Regions from separate parts of the Candidatus Merdisoma sp. JLR.KK006 genome, predicted to be linked through region 1. Evidence: a T-box and tRNA genes for the amino acid it is inferred to sense, from the RefSeq annotation. Region 1 holds a T-box; the other holds one or more tRNA genes.
The links. The T-box of region 1 lies ahead of tyrS (tyrosine--tRNA ligase). A T-box ahead of a tRNA ligase gene usually reads a tRNA of that ligase, here a tRNA-Tyr.

Region 1 (11,348 bases):
CTTATTGGTAATCAGAGCATAATCACTGACATTATCCAATATCTCATCTGTTCTCTTTGTAAAGTATAAAGTCTTACCCTCTACAAAACCCTTTGCTAATGGTGTAGTTGCATCCACATATTTGGTAGCTTGTGTCGCTGTAATGAGCTTCTGCGGATCCATTACAAAAGTAAAGCCATCATAAGTAGACGCACCGCCTGCATCAGTAATCTGTGTAGGAACAGTCACACAGAAAACATCCTTACTAACCTGACCTTCCATCTGGCCTCCGCCTGAAACAGTTCCCTGTGTATCACTGCTTGTTACTTTATCAACGTTACTGCCAGTCATATAGCTGTTCCCCGGAGCCGCTGCCAGTACGGAATTACCTGCTACCATAGCCATTGCCAATGTGGCTGCCAAAACCTTCTTATAATTTCTCATTATCATATCCTCCTTGAAAATACATCCAATTCCTTTAATTCTCAATAACAATCGTTACACTCACCCGCACTGTACTGATATCATTCTCATTTTCTTCATCCAACAAATGATAAATAAGAACGCAATCATACGTTCCGGCATCCAAGTCCTTATCCAGAGTGATTCCCTCCATATGACTCCCCACCGGAATAATGGGTGATTCAAAGATTGTCTCCCCCGTATCAGAACGCACGATATCAAAGTACACCGAGTTGGTATTCGTCACCGTATTCTCTACATATGCATTGTCCGACGCTGCGGTACCATTCTCAAAATACCAAGTGGAATTCATGGTCATCTCGTAGTAACCGTCAGCAACTCTTTCGCTGTCCTGCATCTGCTCAATGATCTTATCCACATTGTCCTCATTGACTACCACATTGCGGCGTCCCTGCTCTTCACCATCCTTGTTCAGCAACAGATAGATCACAACGCCTATCAAGGCCAGGATAATCAAAATGCATATGATAAGAACAATTTTCCCTCCCTTCTTCTTTGCCTCTACGTTGTTCTTTGGCTCTGTGTTTGACACGTTTGATACCTCCTGGAATAACTTTTATATTTATTTCTGCGAAACTTTGTCCGCAAAACATAAATATCTGCTGGAGCGCTCATTTTCAGCTCCGTTATTGTATATATCGGCATATATAAATAAAACATTAGATTATTTTTTCAATTTTTATTAGGACTTTTTCATTATACTACAGAATTTCGGTTATTTCTAGCAAAATTTACTTTAATAAAAGGTATAAAAAGCGGAGTACTTCACCAACACCATCAGGCAGCTGCCGCAGCCCCTAACTTTGGTACGATACTCCGCTTTCAAAAAATATTTTTAACCTACCTCAGCCACATCCTCACCAGCCGCAACCCTGCCGCCGACAGTCCACCTTAGGTCCTCATAACCATCACTGTTAGTCACAGCCATCATCACCACATCCGGATGCCCCGCCTCTGCGATCTGCTTCAAATCCATCGTCAGCAGCAACTGTCCCTTACGGACCTCCTGCTCCTCCTTCACCTGAACATCAAAGCCCTGGCCGTTCATATCCACCGTGTCAAGTCCCACATGAATCAGCAGCTCCACGCCTTTCGGCCCCTGAAGTCCAATCGCATGCTTCGTATCCGCCACCTGGGTAACCGTCCCGTCAAAAGGCGCATAAACCTTGCCCTCATCCGGCTTAATTCCGCAGCACTGTCCCAGCACTCCCTGCGCAAACACCTGGTCAGGAATCTCTGCCATCGGTACATAGGTTCCGGTTACCACTGCGCCAATTTTAGCCGTCTTTTCAGGCTCAGGCAGGAAATTGGACTTTTCGGTCTTAACAGCCTTTTTCTCTTCCCCCGTCTTGTCACTAAAGCCAAAGAACCATGTAAGCGCAAATGCCGCCCCAAAGGAAACCACATTTACCAGAATAATACCACATTTTCTACCATGTGAAGCACCGGCCCGATACAGAACATGGCAAGAGCCGAGCCCGCCAAAAGAGTCACAAAAGGCGTCACGATCAAATCAACCGCATCCGGCACATGGCGGCGGAGGAACTTTTCAAACTTTGCGGTAAGAATGCCTGTAGCAAAGGCCGGAAGCACCGAGCCCTGATAACCTGCCACCCGAAGAAAGCCGAAGAAAATCAAAGGCTCCGCCGCCCCGGATCCCACATCGTAGGCGCTGGGAAGACTGGGGCTTACCAGCATCAGGCCAAGCACAATGCTGATCACAGGGCTGCCGCCAAAGTTGCGGAACGTGGACCAGCACACCAGCGCGGGCAGGAATGCAAATGCCGTATCCGTAAGAATCTGCGTGTACGTAAGCAGCGCCTGAGGAACATCCCCGGGCGTCATTCCAAAAAGCGACAGAACCGCCTCCTGTGTCAGAAGCCCCCGAAGCTCCATAAACAGACCTGTAGCCACCAGTACGGGAATTACTGGCACAAACACATCGGAAAACATGCGGACGGCCCTCTGGAACTTATTTCCGTACACAGGCGCTTCCTCCTTGCCGCCCTTTGCACCGGCATCCGGATCTCCGGTAATCTTAATTACCTCGTCATAGATACGGTTTACCAGACCCGTACCCAAAATAATCTGATACTGTCCCGAGTTGAAAAAGGAGCCCTTAACCCTCTCCAGATTCTCCACTGCGTCCGTGTCAATCTTTTCCCTGTCAATCACAACAATGCGCAGACGTGTGGCACAGTGCCGGACAGTGGAAATGTTTTCCTTACCGCCGGTCAGTTCTACGATCTTCGAAGCCAATTCTTGTTCCGTCATTTTGAATCTCCTCCTCATTTTTAATTTTTCAGTACCCTTTTTAGGAGCCCTCTCTATGAAACAATTTCCGGCGCCGTCCGGGATACCGGTATTTTATATCATTCCCCGAACCGTAAGCTTTGCTCTCTCATCCATCCCGTCAATCACCACAGCCGGCTCCGTCATGGGAAATACCCTTGCGGAAAATACTGCCTCTCCGCCGTTTAAAAATACCTCTACGCTGGAAACATCCGACCAAATCTCGATCTCTTCCAGTCTATCAAGGATCCGGCTGCGGATTTCTTGTTCATCCCTCACCCAGTTCCGGCGAGTGAATACCAGCCTCCGTCCGTCCCAGTGAAGTTCGGTCTCACCCAGATTCAAATGCAGCTCTGATGAAAATGCCTCATGGGAGATTGCCTGAAGCTTCAAATACCATGTCCGCCGCTCAGGCCGCACCACACAACTATTTTCTCCGGTCCGTTTAACTTCATATTCCTGCCCAAGCAGCCCGTATAACTCACGAAGCGGTCTCTGATACAGCTTTCCATCCCGAAGCTCCAACTCTCTGGGAATGGTCAGACAGTGAATCCGGGGATCTCCCTGGCCAAAGCTGTTTTCCTGCTCCTCTTCCTCCATCCGTGACATCCAAGCAAAGAGAATCCGCCGTCCGTCCGGAGCTTCAAAGGTCTGGGGTGCAAAGAAATCAAAACCGGATTCCAGCGTCTCATAGCCATGTTCCAAATCCCCGCTCCTAAGCTGGCCCGTATCCTCATCAAAGGAAACCAGCTGATAGGCGGAATGGGCGGAAATCACCTGATCCTCCTCATTGTTCCGTCTCTGCAGGCAATACAGCAGTATATACTGTCCATCCAGGGCGAACAAATCCGGACACTCAATCATTTCGTGCTCCTTTGCCTCAGCCAGTATATGAGAATACCTCCACTGAAGCCCGTCCTCTGAGCTTCCCAGAACTACGGAGCCCTTTCCGTTCTCTTTCTGTCCGCCCAGTACCATGTAATAGCCGTTTTTTTTCGTCCGAAAAACCTTCGGATCCCGAAAATGCTGGGTAAAGCCCTTGGGAGTTGAAAGAACCACACCTTTCTTTTCAAAATGCAGTCCGTCCTGGCTCACGGCAAGACATTGTGTGCTGTTGCGTTTTCCCTGACTGTCCTTTCGGCTTCCCGTATAAAAAGCGCAAAGCTTTCCGTCAATCTCAAGACAGCTTCCGGAATGGACTCCCGAGCGGTCATAGGTATCGCCCGGCTGAATCGCCCCTCCCCGAAATTCCCAGTTTATCAGATCCTTGGACCAGAACATCCCCCACTCCTTATGGGAATGATCCTTTTTATATCGATTCCATTGAAAAAACACATAATATCTGTCCCGAAACCAGACAAGGCCGTTGGGGTCATTCATAAGCCCCTTGGGCGGCTCAAGGTGGTACTGCTGTTTCTTATCAGGTCCCATATTCATCCTCCTGTGGGGTACTTGACTTTCATGCTTCTATTAAACTAGATTTCACCCCGTTCTTCCATATCATTTCCAAAAATAAATATGGAAAAAACACACTTTTTGTGTTATTCTTTAAATAAAAAGATGACTTTACCGAAGCCTTTACCTGTTTTTAGCTTAAACTCATGATAGGATGCCTGGGCCAAAGAGATCTTAGCTCCTAATACCTGGGGGTTGCTTCATATGAAAAAGGGGAACAGGGAGATTTTATGCGAGAATATAAAGAGACCCATCATTCACTGCTGTTTAAATCCAACTCAGATCTTACACTTTACAGTGCCGGGCATGAAGCCTGCAGCCCCGGACAGAATTATGGTCCTCGGGTCAGGCCCTATAATTTGATTCACTTTGTTTTAAGGGGCCAGGGGGAGCTGCATATCGGTGATCATGTGTTCCATGCAGCTTCAGGCGATGCCTTTTTGATACCGGCAGGACAGGTGGCCTATTATGAAGCCTCCAGGGATGAGCCATGGACCTATGCCTGGGTCTGCTTTCTGGGCATTCAGGCCGAAAATTATCTTCGTCATATTATGACATCCACGGAGGAAATCTATATCATCCGCGGCCTTTCAGCAGAAAAATACGAAACTGCCATCCTGGAGCTGCTCACCTTTCAGGATGACACTACCAGCAGCTATTTTGCAGTTAACAGCATTTTACTGCGTATTATGTCCTACTTATTTTCGGATATTGCATTCCAGGAGCAGGAGTGGGGCCGCCGCAACGGGGCGGATAAGATACGCTTTTATCTGGATATGAATTATTTCAAAAACTTGAAATTAAAGGACGTGGCTTCGGATCTGGGCTTTCACCCCCATTACATGACACGGATTTTCCGGGAACAGTTTGGAATTCCGCCCAAGCAATACCTCATAGAGCTAAAGCTTAAGAAAGCCTGCGGACTGCTTAAGTCCACTCAGCTTCCGGTGGCCGTTGTTGCGGAATCTTTGGGCTTTGAGGATGCGCTGGCTTTTTCCAAACTATTTAAAAAGGAATTTTCCGTGTCTCCCTCCGCATACCGGAAAGGGACGTTTTAATGTAAAGTGTTACAACAATATTTTATTGATAAAAGGAGCTATTTGCTGTATTATTTGAAAAAGACATTTGGAACGCTTTTAAAAGGAGATTATTAATATGAACTTTCAACTAAGACACTGGAGAACAGAAGACGCTAAAGCCCTTGCCAAAGCTGCGGACAATCCGAAGATCGCCGCCAACCTGCGCAATGTCTTTCCCAATCCCTATACCCTTGAGGATGCCAACTGGTTCATCAACGACTGCATTTCCAAGGGAGACAGCCATGGGTTCACATGGGCCATTGAAGTGGAGGGGAAAGCCGCCGGGTGCATTGCAGTCACGCTCCTGAATGATGTATACGAGAAATCCGGTGAATTGGGCTACTGGCTTTCGGAAGAATATTGGCGGCAGGGCATTATGTCTCAGGCCGTGCAAATCATTTGCCGGGAAGCCTTCAAGACCTTTGACATTATCCGCATCTCTGCAGAGCCCTTTGCCTATAATGCCGGATCAATAGGTGTTCTTAAAAAAGCCGGCTTTACCTATGAGGGCACTATGCGGAACGGTATTTACAAGAATGGTCGGGTTCATTCTTATTACATTTATTCGCTTCTTAGAGAGGAAATAAAACTGTAAAATGAATCCCCGAATCGCAGGGACGCATATTTGCTTTTTTTCAATCCTTTCAAAGACAAGGGACATCCGCAAAATAAATTGATCAGCTTATTTTGCGAATGTCCCTGTAATCCCTGAACCTTTATTCTGCTATAACCTTATGGTATGCCTTTTTCCCTTTCCGAATAATCAGCGCCCCGTCACTGTCAAAATCAGCAGCAGTAAAGCTCTTGTAAACATCCGTCACCTTTGCATCGTTGACGGTTACGCCTCCCTGCTGCACCAGACGGCGGGCCTCCGAACGGGTCGGCGCAAGCTTAGTCTCAACCAACAGAGAAAGGATATCCTTGCCTGCTTCCAAATCTGCTTTCGGGTAAGCCGTCGTAGGCATATCATCCGTCTTGCCGCCGCTTACAAAGAGCGCCTTTGCGGCATCCTGAGCTTTCTTTGCCTCTTCCTCCCCATGAACAATCTTGGTAATCTCATAGGCAAGCACTTCCTTGGCATGGTTAATCTCGGCACCCTCCAAAGCTCCCAGACGGCGCACCTCATCCATAGGCAGGAACGTCAGAAGTCCCAGGCATTCCTCCACTTTCACATCCTCAATGTTTCTCCAGTACTGATAAAACTCGTAGGGAGAGGTCTTCTTTGGGTCAAGCCACACAGCTCCCTTCATAGTCTTGCCCATCTTAATGCCCTCGCTGGTGGTCAAGAGCTTAAAGGTCAGACCATAAGCCGGCTTGTTCTCTTTTCTTCTAATCAGCTCCACGCCGCCGATGATATTGGACCACTGATCATTGCCGCCTAGCTGCATCTGGCAGCCGTACAATTGATTCAGCTTCAGGAAATCATAGGACTGCATAATCATGTAGTTAAATTCAAAGAATGTCAATCCTTTCTCCATTCTCTGCTTATAGCACTCGGCCGTCAGCATCCGGTTTACGGAAAAATGAGCGCCTACTTCCCGCAGGAACTCCACATAGTTCAGATTCAGCAGCCAGTCCGCATTGTTGGCCAGAATCGCCTTGTCATCCTCAAAATTCAGAAAATGAGAAAATTGCTTACGAAAACACTCCGCATTGTGCTCAATGGTTTCCTTGGTCATAACCTTTCTCATATCGGATTTTCCGGAGGGATCCCCTACCATCGTAGTACCGCCGCCAAGAAGGGCAATGGGCCTGTGGCCTGCCCTCTGCATATGCATCATAGCCATAATCGTCAGGAAATGTCCTGCCGTCAGGCTGTCCGCCGTTGCGTCAAAGCCGATGTAAAAGGTTACCGGCTCACTGCCCCCCAGAAGCTCCCTTACCTCCTCCGGGTGGGTACATTGTTCGATGAAGCCACGCTCCATCAGGGTGTCGTATACGTTTTGTGACATTGGTTTGTTCTCCTTTTGATTATTTTGTTTGATTTTAAATTTACCCTGCCGGGCCGCTCGATTCCGCTTGGCTGCCCGGCTCATTGCCAGCGTGCAAAAAACCCCCGTCCTAATAAAAGGACGAGGGTTATACTCGTGTTACCACCTTTTTTTATAAACGGCTCACGCCGCTTACCTCTTCAAGTGTCTCAAAACACTCTAGCACGATAACGTGTGCAGGGCTCCGTCACAGCCTACTTGGAGCTAATTTAGAATATTACTCCGTTTGGTGTGAAGCTCAGGGATGTATTCAAAAACAGGCTTTCCGTGCGCCTCTCATCAGCCGGCTGCTTTCTGTCCGGGGTCACTGCTCTCTACTTGTTCCCGTCAATGCTTTTGCAATGATAAAATTGTAATGGATATCTGTCAGATACTAGGGACATTATATCTGTAGATTTCGAGATTGTCAACCGGGTTTTCCATAAAAGCATCATAAAACTTGTAAAAGCAAGCTGTCTTTTCAATCAAAATCAGCGAACACTCACAGCGCTTTCTCCATCAGCTTCTCCAATTCCCGTTCAAGTTCTTCCTTCGGCGCTTTGCATCCATGCCCTCCCAGGCAAATGGCCGGCTTTGTCTTTCCGTGAAAATCACTGCCGCAGGTGTAGAAGAGCCCATAAGCCCTTGCCTGCTCCACACGCTCCAAAGCCTGCTCTGGCGTATGGTAACTGCTGAAAGCTTCGATCCCGTCTATCCCCAAACCTATGATTCCGCCAAGAAGCTGCTCCCGCCCTTTCAGGTTGACGCAAGGGTGGGCCAGAACCGCCAAGCCGTGGTTTTGATGGATGATATCTATGATATCTTTCATTTCCGGTATCTCAATATCCGCATGGCAGGGCTTTCCCTGAGAATAAAAATCCCAGTAAAAGTTCACCAGCGCATTATCCGCCCTGGTTCCGCCCTCCCGATAAGGCAAAAGCAGAGGATGTTCTCTGTATTCCGGCTTTGCAAGGAGAACCTCCGCAAACATCTCTCCCGTCCAGGAATCCGGCCAGCGGCTCCCTTCGGAAAGCTGCCGCATCTCCCATTCTTCCACCATAAACCCCAGCTTTCTCGTCTTGGCGAGCATTTCTATAGAAGCATTTCGAACCTGAGATCTGATATTTTCCTCCACCCTGGCAAAATCCGGGGACGCATCATCTATACCGTATCCCAGCACATGAAAATTCGCTCCCTCATAGGTACAATCAATCTCAATTCCTGAAATATAACGGATTCCCCGTTCCTTTGCCGCTTCTTTTACTTCCTGATTTGCGCAGGCGCAGTTGTGATCCGTGACAGCCATCAGCTCCACTCCCCAAGCTGCACATTTCTCCACCAGCTCAAGGGGCGTAAACTCTCCGTCATCACTGTAATTGCTGTGCATATGTAAATCAACCATTTTTTACCTCCATGTATCAAACTCTTCCTTTGGATACCCCAAAAGCCCCAGTAGCTTCCAAGGTTGTCAACCGAATTTTTCATTTTTTATCTTTTCAAGAGTAGCCTGATACTGTTCATTGTCAGGCTCCAATTCTAAAGCCTTCTGCATTGCCCATTGTGCCTCATCATAGCGCTTCAGCGTTTGCAGAGTGCGTCCCAGGCTCCAGTGATATTCCGCATTATCCGGGTCAAATTCCAATGCTCTTCTTGTCGCCTCCAAATCCTCATTGTAACGGTTTAATTCAAAAAAGGTTACACCAAGGCTGTAGTTGTATTCTGCATTATCCGGATCAAGCTCCAATGCTCTCTGAAGCTCATCTAATGATTCCTCATAACGCTCCATTTGCTGTAAAGTTAAGCCCAAAAGATAACGGTATCTGGCATTGTCCGGCTCAAACTCCAGAAGCTGCTGTTCCAATTCTATTGCCTCTTTATTTTTCTCAGAGTTGTGCAATTCAACTGCCCTTCTGTACATCCCCTGCAATTTTGTCTGATTGGTAATTTTCCGAACTGCCTGGTCCATTTCTTCGTCAGGCTCTTTTTCCTCCTGAGGCATATCCTCTTTCCGGATTGATTTCTCAGTAAACTCGTCTATCGCATTTGCCAGCATCTGAAACCGCTTTTCGGCATCGTTGATGAAGTCTTCCTTTAAAGGCAATTTGCACTCAAATTCAGCTCCCAGCAAATACAAAACCTTATCGAATCCATTATGCTTAATCAGATATCCATTGGCCGCTTCCAGAAACTGCATCACCTCGGCGTTTGCCTCGTCTGTCTTATAAAGCATCCAGTAAGGGAATCTCCATTCGTCTCTTGAAAATCTCTCCTTATTCTCCAACAAAAAATTCATAAGGCTCTTATCATTTCCTGCATATCCTATAAAGACAGGATGATACTCGGAAAATACGATCCCCAATGCTTCCTTCCAGTTTTTATGCAGCTTTTCCAATTCGTCCGTTCTATTCTTCGGATCAAAAAGAAGATCCCTGTGTATTTTTATAATTGTGGGCCTTCTGATCTGCTTTCCTATATAATGGGCCAATGTCTCATGTCCTATGATGAGGGGTATTGTCTGTGTGTAATAATTTACGGCGTCTTCTGTCAGATGATCAAAGTTTGTGGTGATTACAACGTTATGCTCCGTCTGCGTCAGCATATACGAAAGCATTACATATCCAATGCTTGGCTTTGCATGCTCCATCAGTTTTTCCAAATAATTATACCCATCCATGGGCTGACGTTTAAAACGTCTTTCATAATATTGGCTGTAAAAGCTGTATTTATTGGAATCGTTTATTTTTAAATCCTTTTTCCATTTTAAATGACTATCCCTGTTTCTCTCCAGTAGTTCTTTGTCCCATATGTTTACAAGCTCCTGGCCTGACTTTATTCCGGATGTAATGGACGCCCCTGCCCCTAGGACAAAACAAAATTTTCTTGCATGGGGACCGACGGAGACATCCTTCATTTCATTTATAAATCCAGTTAAGGACAGTTCTTCATAACTCATTTGTGTTTTCCCCTTTTTATCTTATGGTTCCGTATGTCATATTTTGGTATTTTATTTTAGGATACCATAAATCTTTGGGGATTCCTAGATTTTCTTCTTAGAATTTTTGTAGTTCTATGTGTAAAGCTCCATCCAAAAAATCTAGATTGTTTGTTATAATAGCCTTTAAGCCTCCATCCACTCTATAGCTTCAACTACCGTTTTTCTTCCTCTTTTTCCCATTGTGCAATTTCAAAATTATAAAAAAGTAAAACCGTTATACACTTCAGTAATAACTCCTATAATTCTTACCAAAATAAGCCGAATCAATTTAAACTGTTCTTTTAAATACAGAAATTCTGTATGCATGGCAAAAAAATACTCACTATCTAATCATATTAGCTGTTAGAATAGTGAGTATTTTCTATGCATATCATAATCTTATTTTCTCTTGGAACTCTTTATACGCCAAAACAAATAACAGCCAAACACTACTTTTCTGATTACAATGGCTGCTGTATCAGCTCCTAAAAGTAATTTTAAACTGCTCCTGTCTTTGATACTTAAAAAACCTGTGTAAACCTATACTCTTTATGTTGTCCGTCCGTATCCACGCAATATACCTCACCTTATCTGCCGCATATTTTTCGTATAAAGCATAATGCAGCAGCTTACTTATCCCCTTTCCCTGATATGCAGGCGTGACGAATATAAAATCCTCTGTAATAACGCTGCCGGACTTTGAATAAACCATTCCTGCTGCAAGAGCACCTCTGTCTATATCATGTACTCCGATAAAATGCTTCTCTTTAAGAAAAGTATCCCATTCCCTTTTATCCGGCAGTAAATCTGAAAGTTCATCAAAATACAGATATAACTTTTCTTTAAACAGATCTCCATCATCCTCATAAACTATCTGTAAATCACTCGGGCTCTGCATATTCAGATAAACCGGACTTCTGCAGAGCCACTTCATGTAAACTGCGTGTTTACGCATTCCTGCCCTGGATAATATCCGGCCTGCTTCCGATGAATCGGGATCCCGGCAGATAATGTCACATACATATATCTCATCAGAATCGTTACTTATTTTATAATGGCCGGCATCCGCAATGAAATAATACATTCTTTTAAATTGTTCCTTCTGATACCACAAAA
Region 2 (11,348 bases), on a different contig from region 1:
GAAGAACAGGAATTAATTTTTCTGAAATATGTCAATGAGCTGAGTGCAACTGAGATTGGGCAGATTCTGGGATGGTCCCGGTTTGCGGTATACCGCCGGCTGAAGGGGTGCTTGAAACGTCTGAAGCAATTATTAGGGGAGTTTTAATGCTGAGAGGATATTACGGAACTTAAAACAGTAATATCTTTTCAGTGCACAAATCAAATTACAAGCACATGGACTTGTGATTGTAGTTTGATTTAGTCAGAGGTGTACTGAAAAGATATTACGGAACTCAAAATAGGAGGGATTTTTTGACCAGCAAATTACAAAAGGATCTAAAAAACTTATATCCGGCCCCTCCGCCCCTGGAACGGGAGAGTTTTTTAAGAAGCCTTCCGGCTCCGGAGCTGTCTTTCGGGCAGTTCCTGTGGAGGCAGGCCGGTTATATTCAAAAAGGAAATTGGCTGTTGGCAGCAGGACTTTTGGCTTTAACAGCTATAAGTAGCCGCTATGCGGATGGGACAATGCTTGGAATCCTTGCGGCCTGTACGCCTTTCCTGGCACTTGTGACAGTGGCAGAAGGCAGCCGTTCTCTCCGCTTTGGAATGGAAGAGCTGGAGCTTTCCAGCCGGTTCCCTTTAAAAGTCATTGTGGCGGCAAGGCTTGGAATACTGGGGCTTGGCAATCTGCTTTTATTAGGAGGAATTACACCCCTGGTACTTTTTGGAGAGGGAAATTCCCTCTTTCGCTCAGCCTTTTCCCTGCTTTTGCCTTATCTTCTGACTGCATTTTTGAACCTGTGGGCAGTCCGCACTTGTCAGGGAAGCAGCGGCCTGTACCTGTGTATGGGAATCACGGTACTGGTCAGCGGCCTATGCCTGCTTATGGGAAAGCAGGGGCCATCTTATGAAAAATGGATGCCGGACTTATTGCAGAATTTTGCCCTGACAGCCGGTACCCTTCTGTTTGGAGCCCTTACCGGCTTTGAATATAGAAAAACAATCAGACAATCGGAGGAATACAGATGGAGCTTACAATAGACCGCTTGACAAAGCAGTATAAAAACAAAATTGCAGTAGATAGGGTTTCCTTACACCTTAAGCCGGGCGTGTGCGGCCTGCTTGGATCCAACGGCGCCGGAAAGACTACCCTGATGCGTATGATCTGTGGTGTCTTAAAGCCCACAGGAGGAACGGTATCTTTTCAGGGCAGCGATGTATCCACAGAAGAATACCGCAAAAGCTTAGGCTATCTGCCCCAGGATTTTGGCTATTACCCCGGTTTTACCGGATTGGAATTTCTGGATTACATGGCACTTCTTAAAGGACTTCCCAAAAGTGCAGCAAAAAAGCGCAGTCAGGAACTCTTGGAGTTGGTAGGATTAAAAAATAACGCTAAAAAAAAGATTAAAACCTATTCCGGCGGAATGAAACAGCGCCTTGGGATCGCTCAGGCAATGCTGAACCGCCCGAAGCTGCTTGTTTTAGACGAGCCCACGGCCGGTTTAGATCCGAAAGAACGAGTTCGCTTTCGGGAGCTGATAGAGGAACTGGGAAAGGAAAGTATTGTGCTTTTGTCCACTCACATTGTATCAGACATAGAGCAGGCAGCAGACCGGATTCTCATGATGAAGGATGGACAGATTATATTTGACGGAACCGGAAAGGATGTGGAGGGACCATTGGAGGATTTTTATTTGAAACAATTTGGGGAGGAGGAAGCAAGTGATGAGTAATAATTTCTGGCCATTGGTTATTTATGAATACCGTAAGCTTTTCCGGCGTAAAATCCTTTGGATTACCCTTGGGGCCATGACAGCCCTCTGTATCTTTGCGGCCTGCAGCCATCTCTTAGGCAATGCGTATGTGAATGGGCAAGTCTATGAGAGCCACGGCGAGGCTTTGGAAAAGAAGATTGCTTTTGCAAAAGCCCTTTCTGGGAGAGCCCTGGATGACATGCTTCTTTCGGAAATGCAGGAGGGCTATGCCAAGGTACCGAATATTCCGCTGGCCGGAGTTTCAAGGGAATACCAGACATATGCCAGACCCTATGAGGCGATCTGGCAGTATGCCTTTTTGCTTGCGGGAGATCCGGCCTATAAAACGATCACAGAGGAAGAATTGTATGCTGCCAGAAGCGAAAAGCTGGAACAGGGCTGGACAAATGAACAGCTTGGCAGCAGAGAGAAGGAATATCTGAGAGCCGCAGAGGAAAAGGTGGAAAAGCCCTTTGTCTTTACCTACTGTGAGGGCTGGGGTGTTCTGGCAAATCTGATGAATATGCTGTGTGTGCTGCAATTACTGCTGATTGCAATCTGTATACCGCCTGTTTTTTCCGGAGAGCACAGCTGCAGAACGGATCAACTGATTCAGTCCACCGGTCTGGGGAAAAAGCCTCTGTATCTGGCAAAGCTTTTGGTGGGAATCACCTTTTCCGCCCTATCCACACTTTTTCTGGGTATGGTACTTATGGGGGCCCTCTTTTGTGTTTATGGAACGGAAGGGGCCGATGCGGCGTTGCAGCTTCTTAATTTCAGGTGTGTTTGGCCCCTGACCGTAGGTGAAGGGATTCGGATTTTGTTTGGATTGCTTTTGATTACGGCGCTGCTTCGCACTGTACTTGCCATGCTGCTGTCGGAGTGTTTTCGCAGCAGTACGGTTCCGCTGGCGTTGATGTCAGGCTTTCTGCTGTCCGCCCTGCTTTTTCGCATTCCGGAAGAATATCGGCTGTTATCGGGGATTTGGAATACAATTCCGGTGAATCTGGTGGCTGTCTGGGAAGTTTTCGGAAGCCGCCTGTATCCCTTTTTCGGAACATTCCTGACCCCATGGCAGGCAGCCCCAGTCATTTACCTGCTGCTTGGCGCAGGAGCCGCTGTTTTGTGCTTTCGGCGGTATAAGGGCTTTCAGGCAGGAGGAAGATAGGGGATAATAAAAGAGGAATGTTACCATGTACATGATAGATAAAATTCCTTGAGACAGGGCAGAATAAGTAGTAAGATATAGAAAAGCCATTGGAGGATAATATGTGCGGCAGATATTATGTGAACGATGAAACGGCCAGGGAGATTGAAAAGCTAATCCGGCAGATGGATGAAAAAAGAAGACAGGAATCCATAAAGGCCATAGGCAGGATAGCAGCCGGAGATATTCATCCGGGCAAGGATGCTCCGGTTCTGTCAGGAAAAGGCGGTTCCATACACTGCGGATGGCAGCGCTGGGGGCTTCCGGGGTTTCAGGGGAAAAAGCTGATCTTCAATGCCAGATGCGAATCCGCTCTGGAAAAGTCCCTGTTCTGGGACAGCATCCTGCACAGACGTATTGTGGTTCCGGCAGCCTGGTTCTATGAATGGAATCCTCAGAAAGAAAAGAATACATTTACCAGGAAGGATACGCCGATACTATTTATGGCCGGATTCAGCAGGTATTATGAGGACGGGGAGCATTTTGTGATTCTCACCACGGCGGCCAATCCTTCTATGAAGCCGGTACATGAACGTATGCCCCTGATTTTGGAGAGGGAGGAAATTGCGGACTGGATGCTGGATGATACGAAGACAGAAGCCATGCTCCATAAGATTCCCTGCCTGTTGGAACGCCGGTCTGATTATGAGCAGATAAGCCTGTTCTGATTCCTGCCAAATGGAACATAGGCAGACCAATTAGCATAAATTACCGCTTGAAACAGGAACGTATGTTTGATAGAATTTCTCTTACAGGAGGTGAACATACGTTTGAAAAACATAATCTTTCATATTGACGTGAACTCGGCCTTCCTTTCCTGGGAGGCCGTTTACCGTCTGGCTCACAAAGGAGGAAAGCAGGATTTGAGGGAAATCGCATCTGCGGTAGGTGGAGATGTTACTTTGCGGCATGGGATCATACTGGCAAAATCCATTCCGGCGAAAGGCTACGGGATCAAAACAGGCGAGACGATACCGGAGGCACGAAGAAAATGTCCGGGGCTGGTACTGGTTCCGCCCAATTACAACCTGTATGAAAAATGCTCTGCCGCCTTTATGGAGATCTTGAGAGAATATTCGGACGTAGTGGAGCAGTACAGCATTGATGAGGCATTTGTGGATATGAGTGCAAGCTGCCATCTGTTCGGTTCACCGGAAGAAACAGCCGGACAGATCAAAGATCGCATCCGGGAGGAACTGGGATTTACGGTCAATGTAGGAGTGTCTGCAAATAAGCTCCTTGCAAAGATGGCCTCTGATTTCCGGAAGCCAGATCGAGTGCACACACTGTATCCGGAAGAGATAAAAACGAAAATGTGGCCTCTTCCGGTATCGGAGCTTTTCTTTGTGGGAAAGGCTACGGCCGGTAAGCTGCTTTCCATGGGGCTGCGGACAATTGGGGAACTGGCACAGGCGGAGCCGGCATGGTTAAAAAGTATGTTGAAGAAGCAAGGGGAGATAATATGGGGCTTTGCCAATGGGATTGATTTTTCTCCGGTACTGGAAAAGCCAGAGGCAAATAAAGGGTATGGAAACAGCACTACCACGCCCTATGATGTGACAGACGAGAAGACCGCAGCCCAAGTGCTCTTAGCCCTTTCTGAGACTGTGGGGAACCGCCTGCGGGCAGATGGGGTGCAGATATGCGTGGTGTCTGTGGGAATCCGATATGGAGATCTGTCTTATACCTCCCATCAGAAGCGGCTTTGGAGTTCAACAGATCTGACAGTGGAGATCTATGGAGCTGCATGTGAATTGTTTCGGGAATTATGGAATGGACGGCCTGTTCGCCATCTGGGTGTGCATACAAGCCGGGTGAATGAGACGGATTTTGGAAGGCAGTTGAGCATATTTGATGAGATTGATTATGAGAAGCTCAGCAGGATGGATCGAACCGTAGACGAGATAAGGAAACGCTTTGGTGGGGATGCCGTGATGCGTGCCGTATTTTTAAATGGGCCCATAGACCATATGAGCGGAGGGGTATCCCGGGAGAAGCGGTCCGTAGATTATGATGAAGTGATAGTTCAGTAAAGGGGAAATGGACAATGGCATTTGGGATTGGGGTAAATCCGCCGGAAGCGGATGCAGGCAGCGTCAGGGGGATTCAAAGGAAGGTAGCCTGTGAGTGCTGGTTCACCAGCACAGGAAGGGTTATGCCGCTTATGCTGAAGATACAGGATGAGGATGGTGAGATACGGACGATACGGGAGATTACGGTGCATTCTCAGGAAAAGAAAAGGTACGCCGGAATCCCCGCCATAGAATATGACTGCACACTGGTGCTTCGGGGACAGAGCAGAAGGGTGAGACTGATTTATTATCAGTCGGAAAATCGGTGGGTGCTCAACTTTTGATAAAAGTATGGGATGATTTAAAAATAGGCCGATGTAGCAGCAAAGGCAGCAGAAATTTTTGTGAACAAAAGGGGCGGAGCTACACACGTTTGATTCTTATCAATTGTATAGTAGCTCCAAGCAATTATATTTGTTTTTTTGAATGTAAAAAAATGATACAACAAGTATATCAGGAGGAGAAAAGAATGAAAAATCAGGGATTATATAGTAGAGTGATCGAGAATATAAAAATAAAAATTATATTACCGGTATAATGACAAAGATGTAAATTGGTGTTATAGTAATTACAGTTAAACAAAGCGGACGAAATAAGTTCAGAAAGGAAAAATCATGGCAACAGTTAATTTCGCTGGGAATGGCTTCACATATTACCTGCATAGTGAATATTATGAGACACTGCTTAGTAAAGAAAAAGAGCAGAGTCTTGTTAGGATACGCTCATGTAAGGTAAGGAAAAGGCGAAGAACTGTTTGAGAGCCGGAAGACAATGGGGTATAGGAGCTTTCGGGAATAGAACATGGATTTAGGTGCCGCTTATCTTGTGTGAGATAGGCGGTATTTTTAATGCTCCATTAGCTCAGTTGGGAGAGCACTCGACTTTTAATCGAGAGGTCATGGGTTCGAGGCCCATATGGGGTACTACCGCCTGGATATTTATTCTCACGGTAACAAGTCAAGGATACGCTTGCATGCCTTGGAACCGTAAAGAATTTGAGTTGAGATAACAGGAGGTGAGAATTATGGTGAATCTGCCAATCATCGATATGGTAAGAACAGGAGAGAACATCAATAGGCTGCGGAAGCAGGCAGGACTTTCCGTAAGAGAACTGCAGGATATTTTCGGATTTGCTACGCCGCAGGCCATATACAAGTGGCAGCAGGGAGCAGCCCTGCCGACGATAGATAATCTGGTGATGCTGGCGGCAGTCTTGCAGGTACGGATAGATGATATTCTGGTGACTGATGCAGCAGTGCAGATGCAGATTGGTGCATGAATAAAAGAGAAGCCGGTAATGCGGCTTTAAGTTCCACAGGAACTATGGTGGCTATAGGATAATGGTAGTCCGGCAGATTGTGGCTCTGCTCGTGGGGGTTCGATTCCCTCTGGTCGCCTTTTGGATGGGTATGCCTAGCGGCGAGGGCAGCGGACTGTAAATCCGTCACACAGAAACAGCGCAGGTTCGAGTCCTGCCCCATCCACTTTGGTTGGCAGAACAAACGTCCATTAGACGTTTTGTATGCCTGCCCCAACTATTTCCTGTTTGCGTGTCCGAGAGGTTTATGGTGCCGCCCTGCTAAGGCGGTGTGCGGCAACGCACCGAAGGTTCGAATCCTTCCGCAAACGCTCTGAAGTCGAGGAAAATTCGGCTTCTTTATTTCTGCGGGCAACGAGCCAAGCAGACATGCTGGCATGTCTATTTGGCGACTGCCGCGAGGGTCAAATACTCCGCAGCTTGCTGCGGGGTATTTGACTACTTTTTTCGGAAAAATCTGAAAACTCATTGAACTATAAAAATGCCATGATGAGAATGGATGACAAAAATAACGATACAGGAAAATTGCTCATAGAAAAAATTTTGCTTATGGTGAAAACCAGAAGATAATGCTAAAATAATATAAGCCAGATAACATACTTTGACCTATCAAAATACTTTTCAAGAAAAAACAAGCTTACAGCTTGCATGCGGCACCCATTCTCGGAGGAAAAAATGTACATAGCAGATTTACATATCCATTCCAGATATTCCAGAGCCACCAGCAGAGACTGCACACCGGAGCACTTGGACCTATGGGCGAGACGTAAAGGAATCCATCTGGTGGGAACCGGAGACTTTACCCACAAAGCATGGCGGGACGAGCTGAAAGAGAAGCTGGAGCCGGCAGAGGAAGGCTTCTATCGTCTAAAAAAGGAATACCGAATCAAGGACAAGACGGCCCGGACCTCCTGGGAGCCCCGTTTTGTGGTAAGCGGGGAGATTAGCTCCATTTACAAAAAATACGACAGAACCAGAAAAGTCCACAGCCTGATTCTGCTTCCTGGCTTAGAGGAAGCAGATGGGATTGCGGCCAGACTGGAGACCATAGGCAATATCCATTCTGATGGACGCCCGATTCTGGGATTGGACTGTCATGATCTTCTGGAAATCATACTGGATCTGTGTCCCCAGGCGCTCTACGTGCCGGCCCATATCTGGACGCCTCATTTCTCCCTTTTTGGAGCTTTCTCCGGGTTTGATACCATAGAAGAGTGCTTCGGAGATCTCACACCGGAGATTCATGCTCTGGAAACGGGACTGTCTTCCGATCCCTCCATGAACTGGCGGGTTTCTGCCTTGGACAGGTATCAGCTTATCTCCAATTCGGATGCCCATTCCCCGGCAAAGCTGGGGCGGGAGGCGAACCTTCTGGATATCCCCTTGTTCTATGAGGGACTGTATCAGGCGATTCAGAGAGGTGAGGGCCTTAAGGGAACCATTGAGTTTTTTCCGGAGGAGGGCAAATACCATTACGACGGACATCGCAAATGCGGAATCTGCTTAAGCCCTGCAGAAGCGGAAAAGCATCAGGGCCTATGTCCTGTTTGTGGACGAAAGCTGACCACAGGGGTTTCTCATCGGATTGAGCAGCTTTCCGACCGTCCGGAGGGCTTTTGGCGAAAGGAAGCAAAAGCCTATGAAAGCATGGTGCCTCTGCCGGAGGTGATTGGCGCCTCCATTGGAAGAACGGCAGCCAGTGTAAAAGTAGTACGTGAGTATGATTCCATGCTGGAAAAGCTGGGAGCGGAATTTGAAATCCTGCGCACCATTCCCATAGAAGAAATCAGGAGCAATGCAGGAACACTGATTGCAGAAGGAATCAAACGCCTGCGCCAGGGGAAGGTAGAACGCACACCAGGTTTTGACGGAGAATATGGTAAAATATTTCTTTTTCGGTCAGAAGAATTGGAAAGTCCGGATGGACAGATGAGTTTTCTTGAGACGCTTGGCATCTCAGAGATGGGAAATAAGAAAAAGACCAATTATAATAAGATTGAATCGAGTAATATCGACAATAAAGTAAGAAAATTAGATGGAAGAGAGGAAAATAGAGATAAAAATCCAAAGCAGCAGGAAGCAATCCGTTCCCTGGCTCCAACGGTTGCCGTGACTGCAGGTCCGGGAACCGGAAAAACTTTTACTTTGATATCCCATATTCTTTATTTGGTTCAGGAATGCCAGGTAAAGCCATCGGAAATCACAGCCGTCACCTTTACCAATCGTGCGGCATGCCAGCTTAGAGAGCGCCTGCAAAAAATTGCCGGCAGCAAGCGAGGCTGGAAGAAGCTTCAGACAGGAACCTTTCATGCCCTTTGCCTGTCCTATCTCCAGGAAAAGGGCGAGACAAAGATTCTGATAGACAATGTGGAAGCCCTGGAGCTTATTCGGGAAGCAGCAGAGAAGATTGGAGTGAAAAGAAAACCGGAGCGGCTTCAAAACATCATATCCCTTTATAAAACTGCCGGAGAGAATAGGAAGCCGGATTTAAATGAGAAAGAGCGGCAGGTAATGGAGACTTATAACCAAAGTCTGCAGGAAAATGGCCTTTGGGATTATGACGACCTTTTAAGAGAAGCTTACTGCCTGTTAAAAGCAGAGAATAATGAAGAAGAAAATAAAAACCAAGAGAATAAGGAAAATGAACCCATAAGAGGAAAAAAGCCTACAAAAACCGAAAAGGTCCATAGATATCTTCTGGTAGACGAATTTCAGGATATCAATCCCATCCAGTACGAATTGTTAAAGCTATGGAATCGTGGAGGAAAGCAGCTGTTTGTGATTGGCGATCCGGATCAGTCTATCTATGGATTCAGGGGAAGCAGTTCCAAATGCTTTGAGCAGCTTAAAAATGACAATCAGGAGCTTTTGGAGATAACATTATCTGCAAATTATCGCTCCGCTCCGGAGATATTGGAAGCAGCGCTTCCGGTGATTTCCAACAATCCGGGATTAGAAAGGCAGCTTTTTTCCGTTAACCCCAAAGGCCCGAAGGTGCGTCTTGTGACTGCGCAAAATCTGAGAGAAGAGGCAGCCTTTGCAGCCAAAGAGATTGTGCGTCAGGTAGGCGGTGTGGATATGCTGCAGGCCCATGAAGCGGCAGAAGAGGATAGAGAGGAAAAAAATAGGAGCTTTGGAGATATTGCAGTTCTTTACCGGACACATCGTCAGGCGGAGCTTATAGAGCAATACTTAAAGCAGGAAGGAATTCCCTGTGTCATAGGAGGAAGAGACAATTTTCTATCTGAACCGGAAGTTCGGGGAGCCATATGCTTTTTCCGGCACCTGATGAATCCCGAGGATGTGCGTTCGGAGAATACCTGTAAACGGCTTCTGTGGAATAACCGAGAAGATTTTGCTCAGATGGAAGAACAATATCGCTTACTTCTGCAAAAAACCAAACCGGAGAAGCTTTTCATGCAGTGGTCAGAGGATATGGGATTAAAGGAAAAAGAATCAATAAGGAAGCTTAGCCATATGGCAGGTCTTTTTGTAAGCATGGAAGAGTTTTTGAATGGCCTTCTTCTTGGTGTGGAAAGCGATCTGCAGCGCTGCTCAGGACGGCATTACACCTCGGATGCCGTAAAGCTGATGACCCTGCATGGGGCAAAAGGACTGGAGTTTCCGGTTGTTCTCTTATGCGGCCTGAGCAAAGGACTGCTGCCCCTGGAGACAGGAGCAGGACAGGCAGATATTCAGGAGGAGCGCAGGTTATTCTATGTAGGCATGACAAGAGCGAAAGAGGAATTAATACTCACCACATCAAAAGAATCCTCCCCCTTTGTAAAAGAACTGCCCAAAAGCGCAATCCAACAGGAAGCGGCGGCCGCAAAGAAGCAGGAGGACAGGGGAATCCAGATGAGCCTTTTTGACTGGATGAAATAAGACAGAATATCATTTATAATGCCTTGTAATGGTAAATCTATTGGTATGATATATTAAAATTTATTGGATTATAATTCAAAAATCTACCGGAATAAATTATATTAATAGATCGGATTATTCTTCCGGAAAAATTAGAGCAAGGAATGAAAAATATTATTTTGAATCATAAGGAGAGGATTACCGGATTCAACAGAACAAAATTACCGGAATACTATAACCATAAATAGTATTCCGGTGATTTATCATGTATTCCTTTCTTTTCGAAATATTGCTTCTGGTGACGGCCTTATCCGTAGATGCATTTGCCGCCGGCTTTGTATACGGCGTAAGTAAGATAAAAGTCCCATTTACTTCAATTATAGTAGTAACAGGCATTTCCAGCCTGATGCTGGTCTTATCCCTTCTGGCAGGAAATCTGGTCAGCAGCCTGTTCCCAGAAAATCTTACCAAATACTTTAGCTTTCTGCTTCTGTTTACACTGGGACTGATAAAGCTCTTTGACCATTCACAGCATGACGAAGCAGAAAACGCTGATAAAAATAAGGACGATTTGGTATCCCCCACAGAAGCATTCACCCTGGGGGTGGCCCTCTCCATCGACAGCCTTGCGGCCGGAATCGGAGCAGGCATTGGGAGTGCCTATATACCTGTGGCATTTCTTGTTTCCTTTCTCATAGGTGCTCTGGCCCTCATTGCAGGAAGCTGGCTGGGGGGCCTAATATCGTCCCGCTGTCGATCGAACCTCTGTTGGATTAGCGGTGTACTTCTGATACTTCTTGCTTTTATGAAATTGCTGTAAAATGCGGCCGGGGCTTAGTAAAAGCAGCTCATGGGCCACAAGGGGCATAGCAGACAAAAGAATAAGCTGCGTCCACTCCCGAACCTTAAGATGGCAGGTGCCGAAGGCCTGAATAAAATAAGGAAATTCCGTAACAAGTCCCTGAAGACCAAGACCTATGACAAAAGCCGCCAGCATCAGACGATTGTTCAGATGCTTCATCCGAAACAGAGAGGTTTCCACATCCCGCATTCCGATGGCATGGAAGAGCTGGGAGATCCCAAGAACCGTAAAGGCATAGGTCTGGGAACGGGAGAGAATCTCCGGTGCCGCCAAAAGTAGCCGCAGGT

Region 2: it encodes a tRNA-Tyr, which carries the amino acid that the T-box ahead of tyrS (tyrosine--tRNA ligase) is inferred to sense. The anticodon was not compared.

Annotation. Positions count from the first base shown of each region.
Region 1 covers NZ_JAYMNS010000002.1:201,113-212,460, forward strand. The annotation lists gene VSQ61_RS02575 (hypothetical protein) at 1-423, opposite strand, end outside; gene VSQ61_RS02580 (hypothetical protein) at 458-994, opposite strand; gene VSQ61_RS02585 (PTS sugar transporter subunit IIA) at 1,298-1,867, opposite strand; gene VSQ61_RS02590 (PTS transporter subunit EIIC) at 1,870-2,736, opposite strand; gene VSQ61_RS02595 (glycoside hydrolase family 32 protein) at 2,830-4,185, opposite strand; gene VSQ61_RS02600 (AraC family transcriptional regulator) at 4,440-5,267, shown strand; gene VSQ61_RS02605 (GNAT family N-acetyltransferase) at 5,365-5,883, shown strand; gene tyrS (tyrosine--tRNA ligase) at 6,005-7,240, opposite strand; T-box leader at 7,354-7,619, opposite strand; gene VSQ61_RS02615 (PHP domain-containing protein) at 7,761-8,660, opposite strand; gene VSQ61_RS02620 (tetratricopeptide repeat protein) at 8,727-10,211, opposite strand; gene VSQ61_RS02625 (GNAT family N-acetyltransferase) at 10,711-11,348, opposite strand, start outside.
Region 2 covers NZ_JAYMNS010000012.1:38,666-50,013, forward strand. The annotation lists gene VSQ61_RS11145 (RNA polymerase sigma factor) at 1-147, shown strand, start outside; gene VSQ61_RS11150 (hypothetical protein) at 294-1,022, shown strand; gene VSQ61_RS11155 (ABC transporter ATP-binding protein) at 1,007-1,717, shown strand; gene VSQ61_RS11160 (ABC transporter permease) at 1,710-2,906, shown strand; gene VSQ61_RS11165 (SOS response-associated peptidase) at 3,008-3,613, shown strand; gene VSQ61_RS11170 (DNA polymerase Y family protein) at 3,716-4,978, shown strand; gene VSQ61_RS11175 (hypothetical protein) at 4,993-5,301, shown strand; tRNA gene VSQ61_RS11180 (tRNA-Lys) at 5,868-5,940, shown strand; gene VSQ61_RS11185 (helix-turn-helix domain-containing protein) at 6,042-6,296, shown strand; tRNA gene VSQ61_RS11190 (tRNA-His) at 6,344-6,414, shown strand; tRNA gene VSQ61_RS11195 (tRNA-Tyr) at 6,419-6,501, shown strand; tRNA gene VSQ61_RS11200 (tRNA-Ser) at 6,562-6,646, shown strand; gene VSQ61_RS11205 (UvrD-helicase domain-containing protein) at 7,011-10,220, shown strand; gene VSQ61_RS11210 (manganese efflux pump) at 10,465-11,019, shown strand; gene VSQ61_RS11215 (cation-translocating P-type ATPase) at 10,936-11,348, opposite strand, start outside.